DNA from 4 places in the Lysinibacillus sp. EB271-A1-10B genome. Region 2 is predicted to be linked to each of the others. Evidence: riboswitches for the same ligand, from Rfam matches in the RefSeq annotation. Region 2 holds a riboswitch; each other region holds the start of a gene.
The links. A riboswitch is a leader RNA that binds a small molecule or an ion and turns the genes downstream of it on or off. The one in region 2 is predicted to bind thiamine pyrophosphate.

Region 1: another riboswitch for thiamine pyrophosphate. It lies ahead of thiM (hydroxyethylthiazole kinase); the one in region 2 lies ahead of AC3WSK_RS07050 (ABC transporter substrate-binding protein).
Region 3: another riboswitch for thiamine pyrophosphate. It lies ahead of thiW (energy coupling factor transporter S component ThiW); the one in region 2 lies ahead of AC3WSK_RS07050 (ABC transporter substrate-binding protein).
Region 4: another riboswitch for thiamine pyrophosphate. It lies ahead of thiT (energy-coupled thiamine transporter ThiT); the one in region 2 lies ahead of AC3WSK_RS07050 (ABC transporter substrate-binding protein).

The regions. Positions count from the first base shown of each region.
Region 1 covers NZ_JBYTDL010000006.1:85,191-93,141, forward strand. Annotated here, with positions in the region: gene mbcS (acyl-CoA synthetase MbcS) at 1-1,522, opposite strand, end outside; TPP riboswitch at 1,766-1,864, shown strand; gene thiM (hydroxyethylthiazole kinase) at 1,951-2,706, shown strand; gene thiD (bifunctional hydroxymethylpyrimidine kinase/phosphomethylpyrimidine kinase) at 2,706-3,530, shown strand; gene thiE (thiamine phosphate synthase) at 3,520-4,152, shown strand; gene AC3WSK_RS10875 (alpha/beta-type small acid-soluble spore protein) at 4,302-4,517, opposite strand; gene thiI (tRNA uracil 4-sulfurtransferase ThiI) at 4,671-5,879, opposite strand; gene AC3WSK_RS10885 (cysteine desulfurase family protein) at 5,882-7,036, opposite strand; gene AC3WSK_RS10890 (GNAT family N-acetyltransferase) at 7,540-7,951, opposite strand, start outside.
Region 2 covers NZ_JBYTDL010000003.1:367,771-375,721, forward strand. Annotated here, with positions in the region: gene AC3WSK_RS07040 (ABC transporter permease) at 1-88, opposite strand, end outside; gene AC3WSK_RS07045 (thiamine-binding protein) at 85-378, opposite strand; gene AC3WSK_RS07050 (ABC transporter substrate-binding protein) at 380-1,375, opposite strand; TPP riboswitch at 1,509-1,619, opposite strand; gene AC3WSK_RS07055 (TetR/AcrR family transcriptional regulator) at 1,872-2,480, shown strand; gene AC3WSK_RS07060 (MFS transporter) at 2,544-3,830, shown strand; gene AC3WSK_RS07065 (serine hydrolase domain-containing protein) at 4,081-5,487, shown strand; gene parC (DNA topoisomerase IV subunit A) at 6,007-7,951, opposite strand, start outside.
Region 3 covers NZ_JBYTDL010000001.1:458,199-466,149, forward strand. Annotated here, with positions in the region: gene AC3WSK_RS02165 (MFS transporter) at 1-476, shown strand, start outside; gene AC3WSK_RS02170 (glycerophosphoryl diester phosphodiesterase membrane domain-containing protein) at 741-2,540, opposite strand; TPP riboswitch at 2,927-3,034, shown strand; gene thiW (energy coupling factor transporter S component ThiW) at 3,135-3,635, shown strand; gene AC3WSK_RS02180 (EVE domain-containing protein) at 3,709-4,188, opposite strand; gene AC3WSK_RS02185 (ketosteroid isomerase family protein) at 4,204-4,527, opposite strand; gene AC3WSK_RS02190 (MarR family winged helix-turn-helix transcriptional regulator) at 4,571-4,993, opposite strand; gene AC3WSK_RS02195 (VWA domain-containing protein) at 5,293-7,890, opposite strand; gene AC3WSK_RS02200 (vWA domain-containing protein) at 7,874-7,951, opposite strand, start outside.
Region 4 covers NZ_JBYTDL010000016.1:71,003-78,953, reverse strand. Annotated here, with positions in the region: gene AC3WSK_RS18505 (polyphosphate kinase 2 family protein) at 1-732, opposite strand, end outside; gene AC3WSK_RS18500 (TspO-related membrane protein) at 936-1,649, shown strand; gene map (type I methionyl aminopeptidase) at 1,674-2,429, opposite strand; gene AC3WSK_RS18490 (DUF7010 family protein) at 2,751-3,296, opposite strand; gene thiT (energy-coupled thiamine transporter ThiT) at 3,541-4,101, opposite strand; TPP riboswitch at 4,232-4,339, opposite strand; gene AC3WSK_RS18480 (magnetosome magnetite crystal formation protein family) at 4,467-4,799, shown strand; gene AC3WSK_RS18475 (hypothetical protein) at 4,848-4,964, shown strand; gene AC3WSK_RS18470 (AAA family ATPase) at 5,006-7,951, opposite strand, start outside.

The DNA.
Region 1 (7,951 bases), on a different contig from region 2:
AGGTCTTTGGCAGCTCAGTAACAAACTCAATCTTACGAGGGTATTTATATGGGGCTGTTAAAGTTTTTACATGGCTTTGTAGTTTTTTTATAAGTGTTTCATTACCAACTTCTCCTTCACAGAGCACAACAAACGCCTTCACGAGATTTCCACGAATCTCATCTGGACTTGCAACAACGGCAGTTTCTTTCACTGCAGGATGCTTCAACAATGCATCTTCTACCTCAAATGGTCCAATCGTATACCCAGACGAAATAATGACATCATCCCCGCGTCCTTCAAACCAAAAATAACCATCATTATCTTTGTATGCACGATCTCCGGTAATATACCAATCGCCTCTAAATTGTAAATTTGTCCGTTCTGGATCGTTTAAATATTTTTTAAATAACGCGGGCGTTTCACAGTGTACAGCAATATCTCCAATTTCCCCAACCGCAACAGGATTTCCAAGATCATTTATAATTTCAACAGTATTACCCGGAGTAGGTTTGCCCATTGATCCCATTCTAGACTCCATCCCTACCATTGTACCAACAAGTAATGTATTCTCTGTTTGTCCATAGCCATCTCGTACTTGTAAATTATAAACTTCGGAAAATACTTTTATCACTTCACTATTTAAAGGTTCACCCGCTGACACAGCCTGACGTATTGTACTTACATTAAAATCTTGTAAATTTTCAAGACTCGCCATAAATCGATATTCGGTTGGTGTGCAACACAGAATATTAATATTGAATTTTTCAATCAGTCTAAAGTAAGTTGCCGCATCAAAGTGACCTTTGTAAACAAATGCTGTTGCACCACTTCCTAAAGTAGCGAGGAACGGACTCCAAATCCATTTTTGCCAGCCTGGAGCTGCTGTTCCCCAAACAATGTCACCCTCTTGAACACCTAACCAATTTGGTGAAGTAGTTCGCAAGTGTGCGTAACCCCAGCTATGTGTATGTACCGCTGCCTTTGGATTGCCTGTTGTACCACTTGTATATGCTAAAAATGCAATGTCTGTACTCTTAGTTGGAGTAGAGCTTATATAAGATGTTGGTTGGCTATGCATTCTTTCAAGCAACGGTTGCCAAGGTTCATGTGCATGACCAATGACAAATTGCTTTATTGCTTGTAAATTTTCCACATTATCAAATTGTTCAATATAAGGCTCAAATGCAACAACTCCTTTTGCATCGGCATGATTGATTCGATATTCAATATCTTTAGTTCTCAGCATTTCTGAACTAGGTATAATAGTTAAACCTGCCTTCAAAGCTGCAATATACACGATATATGCTTCCACTGATCTCGGTACCATGACTAAAATAACATCGCCTTTTTTTAAACCTTGGGAGGTAAATACATGTGCTGCCTGATTCGCCTTTTCAAGTAAAGTTGTATATGTTAAGTACTGAATTTCCTCGTCTTCGCTATAAACTAATAATGCATTTTTCGTAGGATCCTGTGCATATTTTTCAATTTCTTCTGAAATGTTATACCATTCTGGTGCGATTAAATCTTCTCTTTTCATGGCAATTGCCCCCTTTTGTTACGCCCATTATAAAACTCAATTTTTATCATTTTCAATTGAATTCACTCTAATTTATTAAAGTCGTGACAACTATCATGCTCCGCTATATGGCATCAGTCACGTATTGCTTCTATTCATTTCAAATTGGCGTAATCGTCGCTTTCGTACAGAGTTGCTGAATGAAAATAAAAAACTCCCTATTGAACGCGAATGAATAATATGGTACATTTTGGTCAACTAAAAGCATGATTGCAGGGGGACTCATTAAGAGTTGAGAAGGTAAAACCTGACCCTTTGAACCTGTTAGTTAATACTGACGTAGGGAGCAATTCACATCGACTTACTGATGAAAGGCTCTTTTACGTGTTTTTTGCACGAAAAAGGGCCTTTTTTGCACGCTTACGTCCATCCAACGAGGAGGACTTAAATTGATTTTCCAAACGATCCGTAAACAAAATCCACTTATTCATTGCATAACGAATTATGTGGTTGCTAATTTCCAAGCAAATGGCTTATTAGCAATAGGCGCTTCTCCAGTCATGGCTGATGACGGTCATGAGGTTGAAGAAATGGTCACAATCGCCTCAGGCTTATTGATCAATATTGGGACCCTTAATGAGCGAATGAAAGAATCCATGTTACTTGCAGGGAAAAAAGCAAATATTCTTGGCATTCCGGTTGTTTTAGATCCTGTTGCAGCCGGTGCAACGACTTACCGGAAACAAACGGTACAGCAATTATTGGAGAAAATAAAATTTGCGGCGATTCGATGCAATATCGGAGAGCTTGCAGCAATTGCCAATGTAGACTGGCAACAAAAAGGCGTAGATAGTGGTAGTGGTTCAATTTCTTTAGAAATGGAGGCACAAAAAATAGCTCAGCAATACAATTGTATTGTTATTGTGACCGGTGAAAAGGATTTTATTACTGACGGCAAACTTCAGCAATGGGTTACAGGTGGAAATTCGCAAATGACAGAAGTTACTGGAACAGGCTGCTTATTGAGTGCAATATGTTGTGCCTCTATCACCGCAGGAGATCAACCATTTGACCAATTACTAGAAACATTATCACTTTATAAAAAATTAGCAGAAAAAGCCGCTTCTTCTACTCGATTCATTGGCGATTTTCAAATAGCTGTATTGAATGAACTACATCGCCTTTCAAAGGAAGGTGAAGAATAATGCATATTGTAACGACAATTGCCGGTTCAGATAGTGGCGGCGGTGCAGGTATACAAGCTGATTTAAAAACATTCCAGGAATTAAAAGTATTTGGAACGTCTGTCATTACAGCTTTAACGGCCCAGAATACTTTGGGTGTATCAGATGTTTTACCAATTGAAGTGAGCTTTGTTGAAAAACAACTGAAAGCGCTAATCGAGGATTTTTCAATTAGTGCTATTAAAACAGGAATGTTGTTTTCCTCCGAAATCATCCAATCAATTGCACATATTTTAGCCGAAGTAAATATTCCACTTATTGTAGATCCTGTTATGATTGCAAAAGGTGGCGAGAGCTTATTACAGCAAGAAGCAATTGAGGCATTACGAAATTATTTGCTACCTTTAGCAACAATTGTAACACCTAACATTCCTGAGGCCGAAACCCTTTCTGGAAGAAAAATTAATTCTATAGCAGATATTAAAGAAGTAGCCCAGATTTTATTACAGACAGGTGTTCAATGCGTCGTTATGAAAGGCGGTCATTTAGAGGATATATGTCATGCTACTGATTATGTATTTTTTCAAGATGGTGGATCATTTTCTATGCAATCTACTCGTATTGCAACAGCAAACACGCATGGTACAGGCTGTACATTTTCCGCTGCATTAACTGCTTTTCTTGGCCTTGGGCTACCTATAGAAAAGGCAATTGAGGAAGCTAAAAAATTTATTCAATTAGCAATAACTCATGATTTATCTATTGGGAATGGCCATGGTCCAACAAATCATTTTGCTTATCAACAGTATAAGGATTCCTGCGAGGTGATCATACATGAAACGTGACGATTTACAGCTATATTTTATTATGGGTACAGGTAATGTTTTCAATCAGGAGCCAATAATTGTATTAGAAAAAGCTCTCCAATCCGGAATTACTATGTTTCAATACCGTGAAAAAGGGCCAAATACCCTTACTGGACGAGCCTATGAAAATTTTGCTCGTAAATGTCAAAAGCTCTGTCAACAGTATCATGTTCCGTTTATTATTAATGATGATGTAGAGCTAGCTATAAAACTTAGAGCAGATGGTGTTCATATTGGCCAAGAAGATTTTCCTGTGTCAATGGTACGTAAAAAAATTGGCAACATGATACTAGGTGTTTCTGTTCATTCTCAAGCGGAATTAATAACTGCTTTACAATATGGTGCTGACTATGTAGGAATTGGTCCAATTTTTTCAACTACTTCTAAAAGTGACGCCAAACCGCCTAGTGGCACTGAATTTTTACAGCAAGTTCGCGGACAATACCCAGAGCTGCCTATCGTTGCAATTGGAGGCATAAACTGCTCGAATACACATACGGTATTTAAAGCAGGTGCAGATGGAATAGCAGTTATTTCCGCAATTTGCGAAAGTGAAGATATTTCGAATACAGTCTCTACATTTAAAGCATTTGTAGGATAAATTGAAACTTTTAATCAGGGGGCGTCTTTCAATCGGGTTTTTAAATTACTGCCCGTTAATACGGGATAAAAAATAAACATTTTAAACAAACTAAAACCAGTGCCTTTTACGGTCACTGGTTTTAATTTTAATAATTGCTAATTAAGCAATTATTGGTTGTTCGGCATACCTTTTAATTGAGATTCTGCCATTTGTACAAGACGTTTAGTGATTTCACCGCCAACGGAACCGTTAGCACGAGCTGAAGCGTCAGCTCCTAATTGAACACCAAATTCTTGTGCAATTTCGTATTTCATTTGATCAAGTGCGCGCTCTACACCAGGTACAGCAAGTTGATTTGAACTGCGGTTATTGTTGTTTGCCATGTGTTTCTCACCTCCTTGTGAATATAGAATGTGCGATTTTAGATTTTTAATACAAAAATATTTCAGGTAAATTGTACCTCAGAAGGAAATGGACTAAAAAAGCCGACTCAAAATGTACTTTTGAGTCGGCTCTTATGAATTCGCAAGGTTCTTCTATAAAAGATCCGCAAATTTATCGGCATCTTGTTCTTTTTTCGGGAAAATGTAAACTTCACGGTTTTTCACTGCTCGTTCGATGAGTTCATCAAAATCCGAGAAGCTTTCGTAATGCTCAACCTTTTCAAGCTTTGGCTTTGTTTTTGGACTTGCAGGAGTAAAAATTGTACAGCAGTCTTCAAATGGCTGAATAGACGTTTCGTATGTGCCAATTTTCTCAGCAATATCGATAATTTCTAATTTATCTGATGAGATTAATGGACGTAAAATCGGTGTGTTCGTTACTGCATTAATAGCTGTAAGGCTTTCAAGAGTTTGACTCGCTACTTGCCCAAGACTTTCACCTGTAACTATAGCTAGTGCACCAATGTCTTCACGTACTTTGTCAGCAACTTTTAGCATCATACGACGAGTAGTTGTCATCGATACATTAGATGGTACTTTTTCTTTAATAAGAACTTGAATTTCAGTGAAAGGAATAACGTGTAAACGTATACTCGCTCCGAATTTCGTTAATTCATTAGCAAGTACCTTTACTTTTTCCAATGAGTTTTGGCTTGTGTATGGTGGGCTAAAGAAGTGAATCGCTTCTAAGCGCACTCCTCGTTTCATCATTAAATAACCGGCAACTGGGCTATCGATACCACCTGAAAGCATTAATAAAGATTTACCATTCGAGCCTACAGGCATTCCACCTGCACCCGGAATAACTTGCGCCATCATATATGTTGCATCATGACGCACCTCTACGCGAAGTTCGATATCAGGCTTCTTCACCTTTACTGATAAATTTTGATATTGTGGTAATACATGACCACCAATTTCGCGTTGAATGGCATGTGATTCTAACGGGAATGTTTTATCTGTGCGCTTTACTTCTACTTTAAATGTAAGCTGCTCATTTTTAAATGTATCCATAATTGTTATGGCTAGTTTTTTCATGGCTTCGATATCTTTTTCACATGCAGCCACAGGACTAAATGATTGAATACCAAAAATTTTAGGTAAACCTTTTAATAGTACGTCCATTTGTGCTTCATCTTGAATGGCTATAAACATTCGATCACGCTCTGTGCGAATGTGTAAATGTCCTAAATCCGCAAACGCATGACGAATGTTCTCTCGTAAACGACGAATAAAATCCATCTTGTTGCGACCTTTTGTAGAAAGCTCTCCATATCGAATTAAAATTTCTTTCCAAATCATTTTTAAAATTCTCCTTTTAGTTCCGTCAATACTTCATCTAATACTTGTTTAAACTTTACAATATCTTCATTTGTTACATGTGCGCCAAAACTTATACGAATAACACCATTTTTAAAATGCTCATCGATATTTAGAGCTTCAACAACATGACTTGTTTTTGTCTGTTTCGATGAACATGCGCTCGATGTCGATACAATTACATTACGTTTTTGCAATGCATTGATAATGACTTCACCTTTTAAGTCGCGAATACTAAAAGATAAAATATGTGCAGCTCCTTTTGGTGTTGATAAAATATGCACTTCATCTCCATATCCACGTAATTGAGTGCATATTTCTTCATACCATTGACGATATTTTTTTGCACGGTCATTCATCGTCTCTATCGCTATTCGAGCTGCTTTTGATAAGGCTACAGCTTGCGGTACAGCTACTGTTCCGCTACGCAAACCAAATTCCTGCCCTCCGCCAAGTGCATACGGTTGCCATTTCATTTTTTTACGGAATGCGAGTACACCTGAACCTTTAAAGCCATGAATTTTATGACCAGAAATTGAAATACAGTCTGGACCCTCGTCATCGTTAAATGATATCGGTAACTTCCCGAAGCTTTGTATAGCGTCTACGTGAAAAGCTGCACGACTCGATTCATGAATAATTTTTGCAGCTTCAAAAATTGGTTGAATCGCGCCCATTTCATTATTTACATGCATCATACTTACTAAAATGGTATCCTTCCGCACTTTTGCGCGAAGCTCCTCTAAAGAAATAACTCCGTTTTCATCTACTTGCAAGTATTCCACATCAAAACCGTCTTGCTCAAGCTGCTTCACAGATTCTAGGACAGATGGATGTTCAATTTCAGTTGTTAAAATATGATTTCCTTTATGTGTGTTGCTACGTGCTAAACCAAATATAGCCGTGTTATTGGATTCAGTACCACCTGATGTAAATAGCACATTTTTTGCTTCTGTATGCAAAATATCTGCTACTTGCTCACGTGCACGCATTAATAATTCATTTGATTCAACACCCATTGCATGAATGGAAGCAGGATTGGCATAATACTGCTCATTCACTACCATAAATGCTTGCATAACCTCTTTTATAGGTTTTGTTGTTGCACTGTTGTCTAAATAGATTGTATTAACTTCCATTATTATCACACACTTTCAAAACGTTGATTTAACGGTATTTATCATAACGCAATCTTCAGCGATTGACTACTAACTTTAACAATTATCCTAATTTAATCACCTATTTGTTTGCTTTTAATGTGAAAAACCACCCTTTTTAGAGTGGCATCTTAAAGACTTGCTATGAACGTTTCTAACTAAAAATTAAGCAGCAAAAAAATTTGATTTCTGCATTGTTAGGCTCATCACCCTAACGTGTAGTTGATTTCCGTTCCTGGGCGCTTTGTAGCTGCCGCTTTGCTTTCGCACAGTTAAAACATTTGTTGCTTTCGCTAATCCCCGAGGAGTCGCCCAGTCGTAACGAAGATCAACTTATACACATAGCATGTTTTTTTAATGTCACCCTCTACTTTCAGTAAAAGCTAACGCTGCTATATTTAACTATATTGTAAGCTAATTTCACACTAGTAGTTCAAGAAAAACAAGCAATCCCACAAATTTTTCTTAATTGACTGGCTGATTCATTAAGCTTTCTCCATTGTTATAAATTCAGTTGAAGCTGTGAAATTCATAACTTTTTTAAAGCCTAATTTTTCATATAGGTGAATGGCTCTTGCATTAAAGGTAGCTACTGTTAAACGAAGAGGACAATTTTTTTCTTGTTGTAGATGATTTAAAACAAATGAAAAAAACTCTGCACCATACCCTTTTCCTGTTAACTCAGGCTTCATCCCTATTCCAATATCAATGCATTCGTCTATATATGCACCATAGTCATGTCCTTTAGGTACTTGTGCAGATGTTCCTGTACAGAAAAAACCGACTAGCTCTTCTTGATCATTGACAATAGAATAATACGGACTTTCAAGAAATTCTTTTAGAGATTCGTCGCAAAGTTCATTGTTGTAAAAATCATATGGTTCTTCATATTTCCAA
Region 2 (7,951 bases):
TATCAGCAAAACGGACAATTAGTTCCCATATGAATAAGAGGAAGGCGATAAAAATTATCGTCCTTCCTTGTTTAACAGCCTGCTTCATCCCTTGTATTTCTCCGTTAGCGTATCCATTGTAATACCGGATGGCTGATATAAAATTTTCACTTGCGTAATGACATTGATTGCGCCAAGCTCGATCATCTTGGCATTCATTTTTTCAATAATTTGCAGCAAAGTCGTAAGCTCGCCTTCCATTGTCGTTTCTAATGGATGAACTTCATATTTCACCCCTGAAGTGTCGATCACTGCAATCGCTGCATCGACAAACGGGATCACATCTTCATATGTTTCAGTTTTCGGGATAATTTGTACACTTATTAAAGAGTTTGCCATATTACTTTGTCTCCTTTTTCGGTAAAAAGTCGTTTGTAAATGCTTGTTTTGCGTTAAATTCGCCCTCTAAAACTTTGTTATCGGCCATCCATTTCGCGTAGTTTTCCCAGACAGCTAATTTTTGCTCGCCCCATTGTGCAGCGTCGTCTTGATACTTATCTGCTAGCCATTCCTGACTTTTATGCACAAGGTTCTTATCTAAATCAGGTACCGCTTCTAGTAAACTATCAGCTGCCTCATTAGGGTGTTTTATTACATATTCATAGCCCTTTGCTGCAGCAGCGACAAAAGCTTTTACCGTCTCAGGATTATCCTGAATCATTTTTTCATTTGTAGCAAGCACAGGTGTGTAATAATCTAATTGCTCACTATAATCTGTTAAATAAAGCATGTTCAGCTTTTCGCCGCGAAGTTCTGCTTCAATACCTGTCCATGCATAATAAATCCACGCAAAATCAATATCTTTTTTCATCATAGTGAAGAAATCTAAATCGCCTGCATTGACGATATCTAACTTATTAATATCCGCATTTTTTGTTTGCATAAGTGATTGTAGTACAGCCTTTTCAAGCGGTGCACCCCAGCCACCGTAAGTTTTCCCTTCAAAATCCTTTGGTGACGTAATGCCTTTTGATGCGGTAGATGCGAAACCCGAAGTATTATGTTGTATAATCGCTGCAATCGATACTAATGGTACATCCTGCACACGCGCCTGTGTAATTCCTTCCTGATAGCTTACGCCAAACTGAGCCTTTCCTGATGCTACAAGCTGATCTGCACCCGTTTCGCCAGGTAATAAAATATCAACATCTAAACCTTGTTCCTTAAAGTAGCCAAGTTTTTCAGCTACATATAAACCTGTATGATTTGTGTTCGGTGTCCAATCAAGAACTACCGATACTTTTGTTAATCCTTTAGCATCCTTTTTAGCCTCTTTTTCGCTACAGCCCACTAATGTAAAAAGTGCAACCATTAGGACCAATAACCATTTTTTCATGCTGAATCCTCCAAGTAAGTAGTGTGAAAGTGTTCATAAATGAATGTCTTTACCAGAGGGAAACAAAAGTCTGAAAACATAAAAAACGCCTAGGATTCCTCCCAGACGTTTTACAATCAGTATCAAAAATTTTCTTTTTTGAATAGATGTTCCCTACGCTGGTACGAGCCAAATCAGGTTCAAAGGGTCAGCGTCTATCGGACACAATCTCAGCTGGCAACTACCAGCCCCCCTACATTCTTTCCATATGAACTTTTCGATGATTATTATACCCATATCAATCCGGAAATGACAAGGGTCTGTTTACAGATAGTGATGAATTATTATTAAGCTGCCTCATTTCTAATCATCTAACTGCTATGGCCCTTCATTGAGGTATTTCTGTTATAACTAGGTATAAAATTCAAAAAATTCTTTAAACACATTGACAATGGAAACATATTACAATAGAATTTGATTGACCAATCAATCATTTATTTTGGAAGGAGTATCTAAAATGGAAACTAAACTTACTAATGATGAGAAAAAGAAAAGAAAAAGATCTACTATCTTAAACGCTGCCATTAAATTATACAGTGATACTGGTTTTGCGGAGACAAAAGTTGCCGACATATCAAAAGAAGCTGGTGTTAGTTTTGGTACCGTATTTACGTATTTTGATTCAAAAGAAGCGCTTTATGAATCAGCTATTTTGGAGCCATTGAAGGAAATCAAACCTTATTTTATTGAAATAGGAGAACACTTTAAAGGTGAGCCTCTTGAAGTTGTGAAGGAAATGATAGATTGTCATGTACAACTTTTTTCAATGAAAAGTGAATACTTACGTCTCATTCAGCAGGTTCTTGCAAGACCTGATCGTTTCCCAAAACTTTTTAAAGAACTAGATGATTTCGTAAAAGTATTTATAAACAGTATTTATCCGGTTATTGAAGAAGGTCAAAGGCTTGGTTACTTTTATGAAGAATCACCTTCATTAATTGCTGAATCGTACTTATCCATCTTAAACGGAATGCGTTTAACATTTATTGATGAATATACAAACGTGATGCGGAAGGATATATCGAGACAAGCTCTAAGATTATTTGGGCCTATCAAAAATAACTAAGCCTTCTCCCCCTTTGCCCAGCCAGGACCTGTAGACAATATAGTATTAAATAGGAGTGATTATATGAAATTGAGAGATATCCATCCCAACATCAAACTTCGCCTAGTCATGCAATTTCTAGGCGGTCTTATTTCTATGGCTGTTATCCCTTTTCTGGCTATTTATTTTACTCAAAATATCGGAGCTACTAAAACGGCTATTATTCTTATAATAATTGTCATTAGTGGGGTCCTTGGAGGGTTTATCGGAGGGCATATTTCAGATAAAATTGGGCGAAAAAAAATAATGATTTATTCTGAGATTGGACTATTACTTTCGTATCTGTTTATAGCACTTTGTAATTCCCCTTGGTTTAACCTTCCTTATACTTCTGCAGCATTCTTCATCATTAATATGTTTTGTGGAGGCATGTTTCAGCCAGCTGCACAAGCTATGATGATTGATGTTACTAATTCTGAATCGAGAAAGCTCGTATTTACAATTAGCTACTGGTTAGGGAATTTATCAACTGCAATTGGTGGAATCGTTGGGGCATTTCTTTTTAAAAACTACTTATTTGAATTATTTATTGGGATCTCACTAGTCACTTTGTTATCTGTTTTTATGACTGTATTTTTCATCACAGAAACTTATTCACCAGAGCCTTCACCTAAGTCTTCTCATCATAAGAAAAAATCTTCATCCGTAGAAATGTTTCAAACTTATTCAACCGTTTTAAAAGATAAGCTATTTATGTTTTATATTTTAGGAGCAATCTTGATCTTTACCTTGGAACAGTCTTTATCAAACTATATTGGGATTCGTCTCGAAAAAGATATACCTCAACATTCAGCTTCTTTGTTTGGAATAGATTTCATTGTAGATGGCACAAAAATGCTTGGTTTTCTTCGAACAGAGAATACTATTCTTGTAGTTCTCCTCTCAAGTGCTGTATTATTCTTGTTAAAAAAATGCAGTGATCGCTGGACTCTTGTTACAGGTATGTTGATCTTTTCTATATGTTTTAGTATCTTTGCTTCTTCAAATAGCGTATTGATTCTTTTTATTGCCATGTTTATTGGAACAATTGGTGAGCTGATGTTTGTGCCCATTAAACAGGCGATGATAGGAGAACTTGCCCCTTCTAACGCTCGTAGCACCTATATGGCTTTTAATAGCTTAACTACCTATGGAGCAATGATTATAGCTTCGTTATTGATCATCGTTGGACAGTGGATTCCCCCTATATATATGAGCGGGTTGCTCCTTATTCTAGGATTAACTGGTACATTTTTGTACTACATAATAACAAAAACGCTATACGCTAAAGTTAGTGAAAGGGATGATAGAAAAGTACCTGTTTCTAATTAAGAGAAGCAACAAATACTGTGAAGCTAAATAGAGAAAGTCTTTCTAATCCCCTAAAGAACCTAAACGTTGCGGCCAAAGAAACCGATGCCTTTGCCGGTATTTTATTGGCTTGCTTCGATGAACTAGCCCTACAAAAATTTCGATGAATTTGACCTTGATCAAACGTATAAATTGTTAATTGACTTATTAGAGAAAAAAGAAACAATTAGAGTTTAATTTAACTTTGATTGTTCATGTGAGGAGAAAAACAATGAAAAAAGCAATCATTTTTTTATGGAGCTTTCTACTCCTACTAACCCCTTTTTCTGCTTCTGCTAAAACGGAAGATACTAAACAAAAAATAACAAAGTTTATGGAAGAGTCTTTAGATATGTATAATATTCCCGGCGCATCATTGGCGATATTAGAAAACAGGGAAACGATTTATCAAAATCAATGGGGTATTTTAAGTGATGGTTCAAATGTAACAGCAAACACACCGTTTCTTATCGGTTCTTTAAGCAAACCAATTACATCTCTGGCTATTATGATGTTAGTGGAAGATGACAAAATAAGGCTGGATGAACCGATACAGTCCTATATTCCATCGTTTACCTATCAAACGGACAGTTCAAAACAAATTACAGTTTTGCATCTATTAGAACAAACAAGTGGTATTAGTGAACCTGACGGCCTTAAAGTGACGGACAAGGATTGGCCGAAAGAGGGGGCGATCAATCAAGCTATAAAAGGACTTAGTGGTGTAGCGTTATCTCACGAGCCTGGTGAGGTTTATGAATATAACTCTGCTAACTATTTACTCTTAGGGGCAATTATTGAAAATGTTTCGAACCAAACCTTTTCAGAGTTTTTGAATATGAATATTTTCACCCCGCTTGGTATGGAAAATTCCGCTGCTGATTATGAAAGTGCGGTAGAAAAAGGATACATACCTGGTTTTGAGTCATGGTTTGGTAGACCAGTTGTAAGTGATGGATTTTATGATCATGCAGGAGCACCTTATGGCTATATTGCGTCAAGTTCAAATGATATAGCGAAATTTTTAAAATTTATGTTAGAGGGCGGAGACTTATTATCAGAACAAAACCTTGAGTTATTAAAAACTTCTCCAGAAGAAGGTAAAACATACGGTTACGGTTGGCATTTTTCTAAAACAGAACATTTCCCTTTCCATGGAGGAGCAACATCTGATTTTAGATCGCAAATGTTTTTTATACCTGAAGAAAATATTGCAGCAGTACTTTTAACCAATAAATATAATTTTATAGAAGATGCTCAAGTTTCTCATATAATGAATGGAATTCGATCCATCCTGAACGGAAAAGGACCAGATGAATTGCCTGTACAAAGCTATAGTATCCAATTGAGTATACTGGGAGTTACATTACTCTTAGCTATTTTTACGATTATCCATTTCTTCAGACTTAGAAGAAATAAGGTTCTAAACAAAAAATTACCGTTCACTGTTGGAATCATTTCACTCCTCCTAGCTGTGGGATTGATCCCACTATTTGTTTATGTTATAGGTACCCCATGGAAAAGTATTAGGTTCTTCGCACCGGACATATCATTATTAATCTATTGTTTGGTAGGAATATTTGCTCTTAATGGAATTATGACTTTAATTATAACAATTCTTAAAAAGAAAATTACCTAAGCATATCCTTGGGCAAAATACTAAAAAAATATTCAATTATAAGCGCGCTTTAATTAGCAAGGATCACAAAAATTATCAAACGTTTTTATAAAAGGATGATACAATTATGAGGTTTATTTCAATTTATAGAAGGTCATCCGATGTTTCAACGAGTAAAATAGTTTGTGAAATAACGCACTTAAACTCCCATGAAAGAACTTAACCATCTTTCATTTTCTGTGGTGTGGCGCTGGTTTTTGCGCTACATGGATGGCTAACGGGTACTTCAGTTAAATATTCCATTTGCAAAATATCAAACATAAAACAGAGTTGATTCTACACATTTTGTAGATTAACTCTGTTTTTATGTTTTATCTGCAACAATCTTTTAGAAAACAGCCTAAAAATAAATCAATTTATTATCACTCTACAATTCTCCCATCTTTAGATTGAATAAGTTAGCCAAAGCACAAAGCTGATTAGTTTCAATTTACATAAAAAAGCCCAGCTCTCACAAGGAGCTGGGCTAGAAAATCAATTTTATTTCTCTTCTTTTTTGACCGTGAAGACATGTGAAATGGCACCGTCTGTAGCAATATCTACTTTAAAGGAGCCATTGGAATGTCGATCTGCTCGAGTTAATGCTTGTACGTCAAGGATTTCTTGAACGCCTTTTTCCGTCTCGATCGTTAGCTGATCCTCATTTGTTACTTTTACGACAGCCACGATTCGATGCGGGTTCGATTTTAACTCTGTTAATACTTTTAAGCCGCGTTTTGCACGGCTAGTCATTTCTACTTCGGCTACATTCATTTTCTTCACAGCACCGCGTTGCGTAACAATTGCCACATAGGACGTTTCATCTGGCGGTAAAACATTGATGCCGACTAATGCTTCTCCGTCTTTCAGTGCAATCCCTTTGACGCCACCTGTTTTCACACCTGTTACTGGTAATTCCTCGATTGGGAAACGAATTGCATAGGCAGTATCTGTCGTTAACATTAGTTCTACCTCGTCCGTCACAATACTTGCAAAAATCATTTCATCGCCTGACTTGACATTCATCGTTTTTATCGGCTTCGAATAGCGTGTTACAGCATAATCTGCTACAGATGAGCGTTTAATTTGTCCATCTTTCGTAGCCGTTAAAATATACGTATTGGCCTGTTCGAATGTCTCAAAACCATATACAGCAATAATAGATTCATCTTCTCCGGTTGGCACAATACTTGAAATATGCTGACCAAGATCCTTCCAACGAATATCAGGTAGCTCATGGACAGGCTGATAAATATAATTGCCTCGATTTGTGAACAGCAGTAGATGATGCTGTGTATTTAAATTTGCTTCATATAATAAATAATCGGAATCCTTCATTGCAAAATCCTGACCGTTTGAAGCTGCATGTGAACGCGTAGATGTTCGCTTAATATAGCCATCCTTTGTAACAGTCACTACGACCTCTTCACTTGGTACAAGGACATCTAACGTAATTTTAATTTCTTCAATTTCTTGCTCGATTTTTGAGCGACGAGGCTCTGCAAAGCGCTTTTTAATGTCGAGCAATTCTTGTTTAATGACACGTATAAGCTTTGCTTCACTATTAAGAATCCCTTCAAGCTTGGCGATCAGTTTATTTAGTTCATCTTGTTCATTGCGAAGCTCTGTAATATCTGTATTCGTTAATCGGTATAATTGCAAGCTAACGATTGCCTCTGATTGTACTTCTGTAAAGTCAAATTTCGCCTGTAAATTCGTTTTTGCATCTCGTTTATCATTCGACGAACGAATCGTTGCAATGACTTCGTCTAAAATAGACAATGCCTTTATCAAGCCTTCAACTATATGCGAACGATCTTTAGCTTTTTGCAAATCATAAATAGAGCGGTTCGTCACGACTTCCTTTTGATGGGCAATATAAGAATCCAATAGCAATGGCAATGTCATCATTGTCGGACGACGATTATGGATAGCAATCATATTAAAATTATAGGCTACTTGTAAATCAGTTGTTTTAAACAAGTACTGTAAAATCCCTTGTCCTGGAACATCTTTTTTCAGCTCAATGACAACACGTAGGCCAGTACGATCTGATTCATCGCGAATTTCTGCAATTCCTTCCAGTCGTTTATCCACGCGCTGCTCATCGATTTTCTTCACAAGATTTGCTTTATTGACATCATACGGTAATTCCGTAATAACGATTTGCTCTTTGCCACCTTTAATTGGCTCAACGGCAGCTTGAGCGCGCACAATAATTTTACCGCGTCCAGTCTCATATGCTTTTTTAATACCGTCGACACCTTGAATAATCCCACCTGTTGGGAAATCAGGACCTTTAATAACGGTCATTAATTCATCAACAGTGGAGTTTGGCTTATCTAAGCGCATAAGAACACCGTCTAGTACCTCATCAAGTGCGTGAGGTGGAATGTCGGTCGCATAACCGGCCGAAATACCCGTTGAACCGTTGACTAATAAGTTC
Region 3 (7,951 bases), on a different contig from region 2:
TTAATTACACACCTACTGATATCGCCATTATATTAGTTGTGGGAGGCGCTTTTGGTGTTGTTGTTCAAATGTTTGTGATTACACCACTGTTTAATCGCTTCGGCGAAATGAAAGTAGTGTTAGTCAATTTATTTATTGCATCCGTGTCAATATTCTTAATACTATTCGTATCTGGCTTTGCTCTTATTTTAGTGGTAGCGACAATCTTCTCTACAGCTACGACATTGATTCGTCCAGCAGTCAACACGTTGATTTCCAAGCTTGCTGAAAATGAACAGGGCTTTGCAGCTGGTCTGAACAATGCGTATATGAGTCTTGGTAATATGATTGGTCCAGCTTTAGCAGGTATTTTATTCGATTGGAATATGAACAGTCCTTATATTTTCGGGGCTATTATTTTAATGGCATGCTTCTTCCTTGCCCTTATTTGGACAATGAAAAAAGCCCCTCACCTTATGCATCCTGATACAAAATAGTCTGAAAAGTGATTGACTATTTTTACTAGCATGACCGCAACGATTAGATAACTCGTTGGACAATAGGAAAATTTTATTCACTTGCTGTATAGAGAAAGATTATTCATAAGAAGTTACCAACATAAAACTTGAGAAGTTGCAGACTGACAGTCATAATGTGCAACTATAGATAACACAAAACACCCGGTATTTAGCGCCTCGTGCGAAATACCGGGTGTTCATGCTTTATTCAAAAAAGAGCAGATGATATTTTCATTTCTGACCCTATTCTTTCTGTAACTTTTGAACGGTCTCCTTTGCGTCAACGGCAATGTCCGTTATGATGCCATCTACACCTAACGTATAGAGGTGTTCAACGCTCTTCACATCATTCACGGTCCAAACATAAATCGGCTTGCCAATTATTTTCGCTGAACTAATCAATCGTGGACGGGCGAAAGACTCTTCAACAACGAAGAAATCCGCGTCGAACTGATTAAGCGAAGCGAATGTAGCGAATATGACATACCCGACTGTTAAATCTGGTGCGGCCTTCTTCACTTTCTTTACGAGCTCATAGTCTAAGCTCTGGAGAATAATCTGTTGTTCTGCCTTATGTCTACGAATCGTATCCACTAAGATAGGGACAAAATTCTTTTCATGTCCATGTGTTTTGAGTTCCACATTAAGCTTGATTTTACCTTTCGTACGCTCCAACACCTCATCAAGAGATGGGACATTGTCTTGGAACTTGCCTACGCGCAGCGAAATTTGTTGAAGTTCGGCAAGGGAAAGATCAAAAACATTCACATTTTTGCCGGACAATCGTCTCAAATTCTCATCATGGATGACCGCAAGCTTGCCATCTTTCGTCTGCAGAATATCGAGCTCGATATAATCAGCACCTGTGCGAATGGCGCCTTCGAAGGCACCCATTGTATTCTCTATGCCTGAAGTGGTGTCGCCCCGATGAGCCATAATGATGAACTTTTCATTGGTTTCTCCCCAATCAGTCAACAGGGCAGTTGCTCCCCAGCCTATAACAATAAGAATGAACAGTCCGAATGTAGTCAGCATTGAACGATAACGTCGCATGAGCGAACGCTGCATATCGCGTCCTTTCCAGACAGTAGCATCGACTCCATCGGTATCAATGTTCACATGGTCATGGCCTTGATAGCGTACATAGAGCAAGGTGATGATGGTAATGAACATTGGAGTCATAATTAGTGTTGCGATATACAAACCAAGGCTTAGCATGACGCCAATGGTAGTCATTAATCTGGACTCACCATCCCCACTAGGAAGGAGAAGCACGATTAGGATGATTAAACAGATAAGTAGAATAAACAGAAACAGGAAGATTACTACCCATTCAAACACAGCTCTAACTAATGACCACTTACTACGCCAGAACAATCGCTTGCTCTCGCGAACGGCGTTCCAGAATCGATACTTGCCTTCCAATACCATAATCGGCAGAGCATAGATACAGATTAAGTTCAATGCCAAGATGAGCAGTCCGACGATAACAAGAGCGATAGTTCCGAAGGTTGTCTTCATCAGCTCGCCCGTAATAAAGTTTGGAACTGTCATATTAGGTAAAAGTGTTCCGCCGATGTTGGCATCAAGTAGCGGGAACAGGAGCAATAAATAGAGAGCAAGTCCGAAAACCCCGATGCGCCATAAGCCTGGTAAGCTAGAGATTGCCTTGAACAATACAGGGCGGATTCGTGGGCGCTTCTCCTGAATCCCGTAGTACGCAATATAGAAGAGAACCGTGAACTCTGTGTAAATGAGCATTATCGCAATTGGCACCATTACTAGTACACTAAGTAAGCCATATTTGCTGAACAAGAAGCGCAGAAGGTCATGATTGGCGGCTGCTTCGAAGCCCCCTACAGCCAGTAATTTGTTGAAAATTATGGATAACAACGGGATAAATACACTTATCGTTAGCAGTTTGTATATCAATTCAAATAAAAGAAAAGGACGGTACGCATACTTCCACACCTTTAAAATATCCCTCGTCATTTGAAATGGCATGAGTCTTAAACGATTCGTATTGGTTTGTTTGGTATTCATGGTTTTGGTTTTCCTTTAGTTAGTTTCGCGGTATATATTCCATTATATACCTACACATTTCCTCCAACAAGACTGCATAGTGGAGTGTAATAAGCTGAAAAATATTGTTGACCATGCACACGGAATGGAGAGACTCAATACATAAAAAGGCGACAAATTATTGATCGCGCTTCAACTTTAGTTCTTCACTTGAAGGATTCCTCCCTATTTCTTTAGTGACGACACTTGTAGACCATCCATTGAGTATGTGGCAGTTCTAGCTCTGTTCTTTCGAGTGTGCTAAAATGTTAGTAACTATGATTGATTCCTCCTGTTAAACTCCTTGTATATCGAGGGAAACAGGCTGTCTTGACTACGTTATTATTAGAAAAATTAAGAGTTAAAATCATTACCACTAGGGGAGTCTTTAAAAGGCTGAGACGCATATTGTCATATACGGACCCTTTGAACCTGATCTAGTTCACACTAGCGGAGGGAAGTGGCGACACTTGCTTTTTACTATTTTAAATGCAAGGCCGCTTCCTAATGCTTATAGGGAGCGGCTTTTTTCTGGTTTATTAGCAATTCAATAAATACAAAATAGGAGTGGAAAATATGTCAATTCGAAAATTAACAATCATGGCCTTATTAGTAGCAATTGCCGTAGCAGGTTCTACCTTCGTTTCAATACCGACAGGAATTGCGCGTGCCTACCCTGTACAGCATGCCATTAATGTTATTGGCGCGATTATTCTTGGACCAGTGCCTACTGTTATGATCGCCTTTATCACAGCTATTATTCGTATTTTAACAGGTACAGGCTCATTATTAGCTATACCTGGCAGTGTCATTGGTGCTTTATGCGCCGCCCTTGCCTATAAATACAGCGACAAACAATGGCTCGCAGGTGTCGGTGAAATGTTTGGGACAGGTATTATTGCCTCACTCATTGCAGTGCCCTACGCACATTTATTAACGGGGACTTCTGTAGCTGCTTTATTTTTCATGCCAGCCTTTTTAACTTCAAGTACTATTGGTGCTGTATTAGGCATTGTCGTTGCTAGCAATTTGCGCAAGACAGTATTTGTAACTAACCTTAATACTCTTCTTAAATAAAGATTTAGGCAAATTTAAAAACGTTATTTTCTTAAGGGGAATTAAGAAAGTAACGTTTTTTGTCCAACCAAATTCACCCATACTTCAACGGTAATCCCATTTCATGAGCAACTAATAAAAAGTCCTTTTTGCTTATTTCAAAATGACCAAATCTGAATTTATAGCCATATTTCGATTTATCTTCTACAAATTCTAAAAAATCTAAGATTCTTTTTATTGGTACAGCTTTTGCATCTTTATAAAAGTCTATATCTCTTCGGAAAGGAATAAAATTTTCCGCCATTTGTAACTCGTATATTCGGTCGTCCTTTATCCTTCCAATTGCGGTAAATGCTCTTACAGGTTCATTACCATCTAGACTTTTTTTAGGAGAATAATAAATGATCCAATCTCCTTTTTGCATTCGTTTCAAAGGTCTTTCTTTGCCATGACATAACTGGCCGAACCCTCCCTTAACCCCTTTTTGTACATGATTAAGAGATACTACGCCAATCCAGTATTTCGTGTCTCTTTCAGGCGTAGGAAGAGGATTTTTATTAGGATATACTGACATAGCTTCCTTCTCCTTTTATTTCGGGATCATTGTAAATGATTTAATTTTTTCATTTTCAAGAATCAACTTTTCTTCCAAAATCACTGGGTTTGGCAAACCATCCCAAGTAGTCGAAATGATAGCTCTAGCTTCTATATCATCGCCTTCAATATTGTGGATCGTTAATTTAAAGCCTGTCGGCATAGATGACATGTAAAAGTTCTGTATTTCTTTTTTTCCTTTAAAAGTTTGACCTTTAAAATTTTTCAATTCCCCATGATTTGCATACATGTCAGATAAGTCGTGCCCCTCTACTTGCGCTCTTCTTAAATACTCCTTCATAACCTCTACTGCCTTCATATCTCTATTACCCTTTCCTTTTTTATTTATAAGGTTTTAATCCCTATGAACGATTTTCATATACTTTTTTCATAATGTTTTTTAATTGCTCTTTTTCTTCCAATGAGAGTACGTTTAAAACTTCATTCTCAGAAATCACAAGGGTCTTCATTAATTTTTCTGCCAAATTTTCACCCTGTTCCGTAAGGCATATTAAATTTTCTCTTCTATTTTCTGGATTTTTTTCTCTATAAACATACTTTCTTTCTTCTAGACCATCGATAAAAAAGCGGACACTATTTTTATCTAACTTTAAAATCTGCCCTATTTGAATTTGGCTAAGCTTTTGGTCTTTTACAGCCATCATGATCCCGACTTCTCTAGATTTCATGTGAAATTTTTCGCTAATATATAGCTCGAGATTTCCCTCTAAAGCCTCCGCTAATTTAAAACTTAGAAAACCGAATGAATTCATTATATTGGTCATTTTTGAACCTCCAAATCGATAGCACTTTGTAATGATAGTAATATTTTATTACTATCATCTATTATTACATTTATACACTTTATTTACAAGATAAATCAGCGGTTAGTGGATGTCGATAAAAATTATAAGTTGGGTGCTAAATCGCTAAAGTTTATCGATAAAATTCAAATGTTGGGCGATAAATTGCTAAAGTTTATCGACAAATTGTAAATGTTGGGCGATAATCCCTGACAGCATATGTCAAACGACAAAAAAACGATGGCTCATTGCTGTAAAGCGATGCACCATCGTTTTCTATGTTAATGTCGTTTTTTCATGCCCTTTAATAGCTGGGCAACATTTGTGTCCTCTGCCTGTATAGGTTTTTCCTCTATACGCTGTTCTTTTTCCTTCGGTCTTGTTAGGAAGCCCCAACCAAAGCGGCGAATAGTAATATCAATGAAGAATAGTAGCATCCCTGCTAATAAAAGCCATGTTGCGATATTTTGGCGTTCCGCTCCTTTTTTAGTAAATTCACGGAATACTTCGCTCGGTTCTTTCAAAACAGAGCCGCCTGTTTGCTTTGTTAGTTCTTTGACTAGCTTATCGTTCACCGGACGTAATTCATATTCAGCACTATAAGGTACACTTAAGCCAGCCTGGTAAATAGCTTGTTCTTCATCGGCAATACGGAAGAAGATGAGTCCTGGTTCTGCTTGTACGACTGCTCGAACTTGTGATGCTGAAATTGTCTCAAGCTGTGTTTCAAATTCTTCACCCGCTTCATTGACAGCAACAATATCTAAAAATGCCGCTTCATTTGTTGGGTCAGTAATGACAAATGAGCCGTCTGATTCTAAACGTACATCGTAGGCAACATCGTTATAACTTGGTAGCATTTTTGAAATAAGCGTTTGCCAAAATGCACCCCAATTTTGCCATCTTGCCCAGTCTCCCGTCCATTTTCCTGTCGAATCAGACGTAAAGGCATAAGTTTTGCCAAGGCCATATTGCCATTCTGCAAGTACGGGATCTTCCTTCTCACTTTCTGCGATAACAGTGGCCCCCTGCTTTGCTGTCGTACCTATATAAGCATTCATTTTAGGTACCCCATTTGTAAATAGCGTATTCCAGCCAGATGCATTAAATATCGTTGGGTAAAATGGGTTATCTTCAATATATGTGCGTGAAATCATAGCAGTTTCACGAGATAAAATAGAGGGAATCGCCTGCTCATCAACAACATCGTAAAAACGCCCACTCCCCATCTCACTGAGTGCTTCAAGTAAGTTAGCATCTGCATCTTGACCAATTGCAACTGTTGATAGTGTCGTGCCATTTTCTTTTCCTTGTGCAATTAGGTCTTCATAGTTACCCGACTGTGACTGTCCATCTGTTAATAAAATAATATGCTTACGCTGCAGCTTTAAATTTGCTAGATTTTCATAGGCTTTAGCAAGTGAACCATATATTTCAGTACCCCCGCCTGGCGTTACAGATAAAATCGTATCTACAGCTTCTTCCTTATTGCCAACTGGCCCAGTCTCAATAATTTCCCAAGGTCGGTCATCAAAGGCAATAAACCCAAGCGTATCCTCATCTCGTAGCATTTCAACGGAACGAGCGGCAGCCTCCTTAGCAAGCTCTAGCTTTGCTCCAGACATACTTCCAGAACGGTCAAGTACGATTGCTAGCCCTAATGATGGTAATTGCTCCTTACCTTTAATCTCCATTTCAACAGGTAGTAAAGTTTCAATTGGTGTTTTAAAATAACCGCCTAAGCCAAAGCTATTTTCGCCACCGACCATTGTAAAACCGACACCAAAATTTTTCACCGCTTGCTCAATGACAGTCATTTTTGCCTCGCCTACTAAATGGCCTGGCACATTATCAAAAATGATTGCATTGTATTGTAAATAACTAGAAAGCTCATTTGGTAAACTTTTAGCATCTACCACATCATAGGAAATGGGTTGATTGCCAAGTGCTGCTGCGATTGGTGATGGTGTTTCATAGCCATTAACAATTAGTAAATGTGGTTCACTTTGCACCATCGTGACGCTCGTTAATTTATTATTTTCTAAAATCGCATCTTGATCGACCTGCACGAGTGCTTCATATTTTACAAGCCCTTCAGCCGTTGCTGTATGTTTATACGTAAAAATATTTGAACCTTCTGCAAGCTCCACTGTCTCACGATGGATGAGCTGATCATTTTCGTATAATAAGAGCTCACCTCGTTCTGCTACAGTTGCATTTATTTCAGTGACTAGCTGCTGCTGTTCACCTGCATAAGCAACTTGTGGTGTTACAAAGCTTTTCAGAGATACATCCTTAGCAACAGGTTTGTTAAATGTCACTACATCAACACTACTATTCGATCCTTTAAACTTTGATGCAAATTCTAAGGCATTTCCTTTTGTTTCATTGCCATCCGTTAAGAGCACAAGCCTCGTTGCTTTTTTCGGATCTACAATACCTGAAGCGAGCTGTAGACTCTGTTCGATATTTGTTTGATCTGTTGCTTTTATAGTTGTAAACTTCGGTACTTCCTTTAAAGAGTTCGATAACATAGCTTCCGTTTGTAATGTCGATGAAAACGAATAAATTCCGGCAAGTTGTTCATCTTTTTTCGACTGTAAACTTTCCGCTATAAAATTGACCATCTCATCATCTGTACCATTCATTGAAGCAGAACGGTCAACTAAAAATAATACTTGTTCTTCTTTTACGGGCAATAAAATATAGGGACCAGCTAGTGCAAAAACTAAGCAGCATATTGCTACTATACGGATACCTAGAACGACGATATGACTTTTTTTAAGTCGCTGACGCTCACGCCAATAGGTCCATCCAAAATACACGAGTAACGGAAGTAAAAGCAACAATGTTAATGGCATATCAATTCGTAAATCCACGACGTCGTTGCACCTCCCACTCTACAACAAGTAATACTAAGATTATAAGAATCAGCCAAGG
Region 4 (7,951 bases), on a different contig from region 2:
TAAATGAAGGCCACGTTTTTTTGCTTCACGTTCGATATGTGCTAGTGTCTCTTGCAGTACCTGTACACGAGCATACTTTTTATCGTCTCCTGATATTAGAACCCATGGAGCATTTTTCTTATCAGTCTTCTCAAACATTTCATTTGCAGCCTCTACATACAGTGGTGTTTTTTCACGATTTCGCCAGTCTTCATCTGTTAGCTTCCAAGACTTATATGGATCCTGCTCACGTTCTTTAAAACGTTTAAGTTGCTCCTCATCTGATACTTGAAGCCAAAACTTAATGACAATATAATCTCCTGCCGTTAAAATCTTTTCAAAATTATTCATTTCTCCGTATGCACGAGACCACTCTTCATTTGTTGCAAATCCTTCAATACGCTCAACTAATACACGACCATACCAAGAGCGATCAAAAATTGCGATTTGTCCATGCTGTGGCAGCTTTCTCCAAAAGCGTTGTAAATAATTGTAGCGTAGTTCATGGGGCTGAGGCGCTGAAATCGGGTGTACGACATAACCACGTGGATCAACACGTTCAATTAGACGCTTAATAGCGCCCCCCTTACCAGCGGCATCCATACCTTCAAATACTAAAATTAACCCTATTTTATTGTTTAATAAAAACTGTTGAGCATTTAACATTTCATACTGGAGTACTTTTAATTTCTTTTTATACATTTTCTTATCTAGATTAACTGTTAGATCTAGATCATTTAAATTTTGAGTCATTAAAACTTCACTCCTTACATTTGTATACTTCCATTGTACTAAAGAAATATATGAACGCCTATTTAAATGGTAAATTGTAGATAATTTTAGCGAAACAACACGATACATTGTTGGAAATTTCCGTTATAATGAAAATAGTACGTTACAGTCCTATACTTATTTGTCTTTTCCCTATACAATTTAACACGAAGGGAGAGGAAAACATGCCTCGATTTTTTTTGATGACAATCACTTACATTGTCTCACTTATCCTAACCTTTTCATCCTATTTCATGAAAATAAACGGTCAATCTTCCTTAGAGATTTCAAATCGTTTTCCAGTAATATTTGCACCTTTTAATGTTAGTTATGTGATTTGGATTGTGGTTTACATGTTACTTGGTTATTGGTTAGTCATGAATCTAAAAAAGACATCTATTAAACAGACTGTTCTCTTTAGTAGCATATGTATCATGCAGGCGCTAGCAATTGTTGTTTGGCATCACGAATTATTTATCATGTCAATCGTCAGTACGTTTATTTTAGTACTGTATTTATCAAAGTTGTACAAAACGTACCCTTTCAGCAATAACTCACTTACAGGTCGTTTACCCTTCTCGATTTACTTCGCATGGGTTACATTCAGCCTGATGACAAATGTAAGCTTCACGCTAACATCCTACCAATGGAATGGTTTTGGACTTAGTGATCCATTGTGGGCAGTTATTTTACTGACACTTGGGGTTGCAATAGCACTACATATTCGATTCCATTATTTTGATATTATCTATCCAAGTGTATTTATCTGGTCCTATATAGGGGTCGTATTACATAATGGTTTTGATGAGCTACTTGTGTCAACGGCAGCCTTGTTTTTATGTGGGGTGCTACTTGTCGGTATATTATTTATTAAAAAAAATCCTGCCCACCAAAAATAAATTGGTAGCAGGATTTTAGCTTTTTTATTGTTCATCAAGTGAAGTTAAAATAATTGGTTTGTCTTTTGTAACGATAATTGAATGCTCGATTTGAGCAACTAATGATTTGTCTGGCGTAACGAATGTCCAGCCATCACCAGACTCCACAATATGCTCCGCTTTCGCTGAGATAAATGGCTCAACTGCAAGAACCATACCCTCTTTCATAATTGTAGAATCCCATGCATCATAATAGTTTAAAATATGGTTTGGCTCATCATGTAAAGAACGACCTAAACCATGTCCTGTTAGGTTCATAATCACTGTTAAATCATTAGCATATGCTTCACGCTCAACAGCTTTTCCGATTTGGTTTAATTTTGATCCAGCTTTTACTTTTGTCATCGCACGATCAAAAGCACTTTTGGCTACGCGACACAACTTTTCTTTATCCTCATAACCTTCACCAACTACAAATGAAATGCCTGTATCAGCAAAATAGCCGTTTAATGAACCAGATACATCTATATTGACGATATCTCCTTCTTTAATCACACGTTCACCTGGAATACCATGTGCGACTTCCTCATTAACACTAATACATGTGTATCCTGGGAAATCATACTCCCCTTTAGGTCCAGAAACTGCTCCGGCCTCAGCAAACATACGGCCTGCAATTTCATCTAGTTCTAGTGTTGTTACACCTGGTTTTGTAGCAGCCTTCATTGCTTCACGAATTTCAGCACAAATACGGCCGATTTTTTTAAAGGCTTCAATTTCTTCTTGCGTTTTTACAATCATTTTTAACGTCCCTTTCATCTAATATCTACTATTTAATATAACATAACTTTCTATGCTTAAAACGCTAAACGCTTTAAATATTATATGCCATCTTAAATTATAAAGTGCTGAAAACAGGCTTATCTCCATAACGTGAGATTGATTTCCGTTCCGGCTGGGCGCTTTGTTGCTGGCGCTTCGCTTAACTCTGCTTTTTTATTTTCCGCTAACTGAATCTAACTATTTCACAGTTGCAGCATTAGAAAAGACAAAAAGCACCTTTATTCAGATGCTTTTTAAAAAGATTCAGTGGTTTACTGTTATTCAACTGACAATAGGTGCTTAAACATGACTGACTTTGAGTTCTCTTAGAATTAAAAGAGCACCAACTCCATAAACAATAGACATTGCTAAAGGTACTAGAGTGAAAGCTTGACCAACAAAGAAGCCACCTAAAATTAGAGCAGAAAGACAGATTCCTAAAGTAACAAATAAATATGCTTTGCTTTTATAAATCCATATGTAAGGCAGAAAATGAGAGCCTGCTAGTAGGCCAATTGTGAAGGGCAGGTATTCAGGTATTTTCATATACACAATTATAAATACAGGTATATAAAAAGCTTGAGGAGCTGCTACTATTCCACTTAAAGTACCTAAAGGGTTGTCAGTAGAGAGTAAATTAACACCCAGAATTTTACTAATGACAATCCCAATAGGAAAGATGACACCTAAGCCAAATATCCAAATTAAACGTATAGCTTCTATTGGGAAAACTAAGGGCATAAAGGCGAAAATTAAAAAGACAACGGCGCCAGAAAGCAAAATGGGGTATCCTTTTTTTGCTTCAAATATAATTTCTTTTTGTAAATTTTCAAGTGTTTTATTCATTAACGCGCTCCCTTTCGTAAAATCGGCAAAAGATTTATATAATATACCATCATTCAACTATTTTTACCATTGATTATTCAATAATGCAATTTTTGTCATAACTGAAAGCTATGGAGAAATTGCTTAGGAAGGGAAACTTGATTACTGCACAGTATCTAAATTTAATCTGTCTTTATGTTTTGATAGCAACAATCTTTAACAGCCTAAAAATAAAAACCCTTCACTCATGTGAAGGGCATAATCATTATGATTTTCGTTGCATTAATTGAGGTGCTGCCGTAAATAACAAAACACCGACAATCGCTGTTAAAATCGTTGCTGGTAGCATATATGTTCCATTATAGATGATTGAATAAACCCATGCATTTTGATTGCCAGCATACTCTGCGAAAAATACAGCGCCTCCAATGGTATGTGCTGCATAACGTAAAAAGCCCGCTAATACCGTTCCTACAATAATATAAAGCGCCATTTTCTTTTTGTTTAAATCTTTTGCTGCCTCAAGCACTGGCCCACGCACTACGGCCGCTAAGCCTACTACCGTAAAGGCAACACCATAATCAAGTGTTCCTTGAAGCCAATGTATAATATAGGCACCAAACATTGTTTGCATAACACCAATAAGTAAACCCGTTACCATGCCTGGAATAAGGCCCCAGCGAAATGCTATTAACATTATTGGCACCATTACGAGACTAACAGAGCCTCCTTGTGCCCATACTTTAAAGGAAACCTGATCAAGCACAAGGCCAATCGCTGCGAATATCGCAATTTCCACAAGCATTAATAGTTTTTTATTGTCCATAATTATTCTCTCCTTTGTTCCGATGTAGGATACAAGAGCAGGAATAGAAATCAGTTGGCAAATATGTCCCTATCTAGCATCAATAAAGATAAAAAAACGATGCCAGGACAGAGCCTCACATCGTAAAAGTGTCGGTTTCTATCCACATCCCTACGCAAGCGTTAACTTACAGGTTCAAAGAGTTAAGGCATTACGTGCCCAGTCTCAGCTGACATCATCAGCTCCCCTTGTGGTCGTTACATCTTAATTTAGTTGAACAACCTCATTGTACGCAAACACTGTAACGATTACAACCTCTTCCACATTAATTTTTTTTGAAACTTTACTGTTTTTCATGCGTAAATATTTAAAAAGGAGGTACAACTATGGAGAACCAAAAAATTTTATCTGCCTTTAGTTATCTCAGTATCTTTTTTGCACCCTTTATTGTGCCATTAGTCGTTTACTTTGTTTCAAAAGATAACGACGTAAAGAGTCATTCTCTTCGAGCATTAATATCACATTTAATCCCAGTCGTATTTGGAATAATATTTTTTGCAGTCTTTATTTTCTCAACTTTATCATTCAACACTTTTGAACCAGATTCAGGTAGTAGTTCTTTTCTTATCATTTGGTTAGTTTCATTTTTGATTTACATTCTTGTTTCAATCGGAATTGTCATTTGGAATATTATTCAAGCAGTTCGCGTTATCCGATAAGTTTCATTTCAACCTTGAACAGAGAGTACTAAAAGGAGCTGTTATTTTTTGAAAGTATCTAAAGTTGTCAAAACCGCCGTAAAATTAGCACCAATCGTTATTCCAATTGTAAAAAAAGTAATCGCTGCAAAAAAAGGAACATATCCTAACGTAAATAAAAAGTAATAAAAAGGCGTATTTCCACACATCGGAAATACGCCTCTTTTTTATTTCACTTCAAAATATGTTTGACTGTGACCATTCATTGTTTTTTCAACGTGCAACACTGCAGGCATTGTAGCTTTTAACTCTGCAACGTGCGAAATGACGCCAATCATGCGTCCAGAATCTTGTAAATCAATAAGCGTATCAATCGCCTTATTTAATGACTCTTCATCAAGAGAACCAAAGCCCTCATCAATAAACATTGTTTCAATACGGATATTACCTTGAAAGCTTTGAATGACATCTGCCATCCCAAGGGCAAGACTTAAAGAAGCATTAAACTTTTCTCCCCCTGATAATGTTTTTACATCACGTAATTGGTCTGTATAGGCATCATACACATCTAGCCCAAGTCCACTTTGCTTAGCATGCTTTTCTAAACGATCTGAACGTCGTAGCTCAAATTGACCGTTGGATAAATGATAAAGCCGGACATTTGCTGCCTCTGTAATTTTATCTAAATAATTGATTTGAATATAACGCTCAAAGGACAGCTTTTTCACATTTTGCCCATTTAACATTGCATAAAGTTCCTTTACTCGTCCCGCTTCTTTTTCAAGTAAGCGTATTTCCAGCTCCGCTTCCTCTACTTTTTCGATAAAGTCTGTGCAAGCTTTCGCAAATCCTTCCATCTGCTGCAATACTTTAAAGGCTTCCTCATAGGTTACACGAAGCATCTCTAACTTTTCTTCCATTGCCGTTAAATCTTGTTTCTCTTGTCCTTTAAGGTGCTTCGCTCCCTCAGTAATTTGCACCTGTAAAGTGTGGATTTGCATAGCATAATCACTGCATGCCTTCCGTAAAGCTTCTATTTGCAACACGCTACGCTTCCCAGTAGCAAATTCTTCATAGCTTTCAAAGCCGGCTTCCTTCATACTTACTGAAAATTGTTCGCGCTTTTCATCCATTTTCAGCTTTAGCTCCTCAAAAGCCTGTTTCGCTATTTCGACGGTCATTCTAGCATTGTTTGCTGCTTCCTTGGCAGCTTGCAAACTTTGTTGGCTAATAGTCCACGCAGTTTGTAAGGCAACCTTTTGAGAACCTATATGAGCAATTTCCTGTTTCATTGCATGTAGCGTCGTAAGATTTTCTGGAATATGTTTTTGCTGCTCTTCCACAACTACTTGTTGTTTAGTCAATTCCTTCGTCTTTTCAGCTAAATATTGCTCTAGCTTTAATTGCTTTTCTTGTAGCTGCTCCATTCGTGCACGATGATCCTTTTGTTGCATGCGTACATCAGACAATTGATTGCTTACTACTTTTAAGATAGTAATTTGTTGCTCTATATTTTGTAAGGAAGCTACAATTTGTGCTTGGTTCGATTGATCAACCTCACTCAACTCTAACTGTTCTAATGCCTCTTGCAGAAGATGCTTTGAAGAATTCAATAAAGCTTCTTTCTCTAAAAACTTGCGCTCAGCATCAGTAGCCTTTACTCGCAAAACTTCCACCTGTGCTAATTCGATCATCTCTAATTGCTCACGATGTGTTTCGAGATGTGTTGTACTACCGCACACTGGGCAAGCCTCTCCATCCTTAAGCTGCTGTGCTAAAATACTTGCCTGACTCGCAATCCATTGCTGCTCCAACTTTTGAAGAGCTTTCTTACTTTCTTGATAGTGAACATTAGTCGTGGCTACATCCTGCTCTGCCATTTCTACTGCTCTAGTGTATTTTTCAACTTGCGCTAAGTATGATACTTGCTCTTTTAGCTTCGGTAACTGTTCTAAAAAACCTTCATATGGCTCAAGTTGTTTTTCATATTGTTCAATTGTTGTTGCTAGATGCTGAACTTGCATTTGTCCTGTTTCTACAATTTTACGATTATCGTCTACTGCTAGTTTGGCTGTTGTAACATATTGTTCAGCTATTTGCAGTTGCTGAAGATTATTCTCATACGCCTCGAAAGTTGGTAATAATGCTTGGAGCTGTAACTCCCGTTGTAAAACGTGTTGGCGTTCAGGTTCCTTCGCCTCTTCAACATTAAATCTTTCTTGCGCTATTTTTAACTGAGCTTCTGCGTTTTGTTGCTCTGTCACTGCTTGTTGACAGGATTGTTCTTTACGATTTTGCTCAGCACGTAAATCGACGCATTGTTGCTCAAGTATAACAAGACGTTCTGCTTTTTCTGCTAATGCAATTTCACGTTCTTTTGCGCTATATACACCTTGCTCTTGTAGCAATGCTTGCAGACGGTTCTGGCGATTCGTTTGCTCATCAAATTGCTCATTCAATGTTTTCGCCATACTATAAAACTCTTGCTCTTTTTGATGATGCGCATAAGCTGCTTTATAACGCTGCTGTTCCAATTGTATACATTCAGTATAGTAGGTCTGCTCTTCTTCCAGAGCCTTCTTTAGCTGATGCATATTTTCGGTATTATTAGTAATGCAAGTAAATAGAGATGACGTGCGCTGTGGCAAAGCCCCCGCAATTTGGCCAAGAAGATGCTCTTTTAATTGCTTCGCGCGCAGTAAATCACTTTCTGTTTCTTTTCGTTTCGCATCAAGTCTTTTTGTCATAGCACCAAAACGGTCTGTTTTAAAAATCTTGCGCAAAATGACTTCTTTATTCGTAGAATCTGAAGTTAATAGTTTGCGAAATTCACCTTGTGGCAGCATAACAATTTGACTAAATTGATCCTTTGTCAGGCCTATTATTTCCTGTAGCTTTTTATCTACCTCAAGTGTTTGCTGTTTTTCTACAATACTATAATCAAGTGTGTCTCCTTTGATTTCAGCCAGCTCTATTTTCTTACCAGTAACACTTTTGTTCTTTTCTTTAATATGACCTGGCTGACGTACTATTTGATACACTCTATCATGCATTTCAAAAACAAGTTCCACAGCAGTATACACATCATCATCTGCAAACCCGCTTCGTAACATTGCCGTATCTTGACGGTCTTCACCACTACCCGATCCGTAAAGTGCATAGCATATAGCATC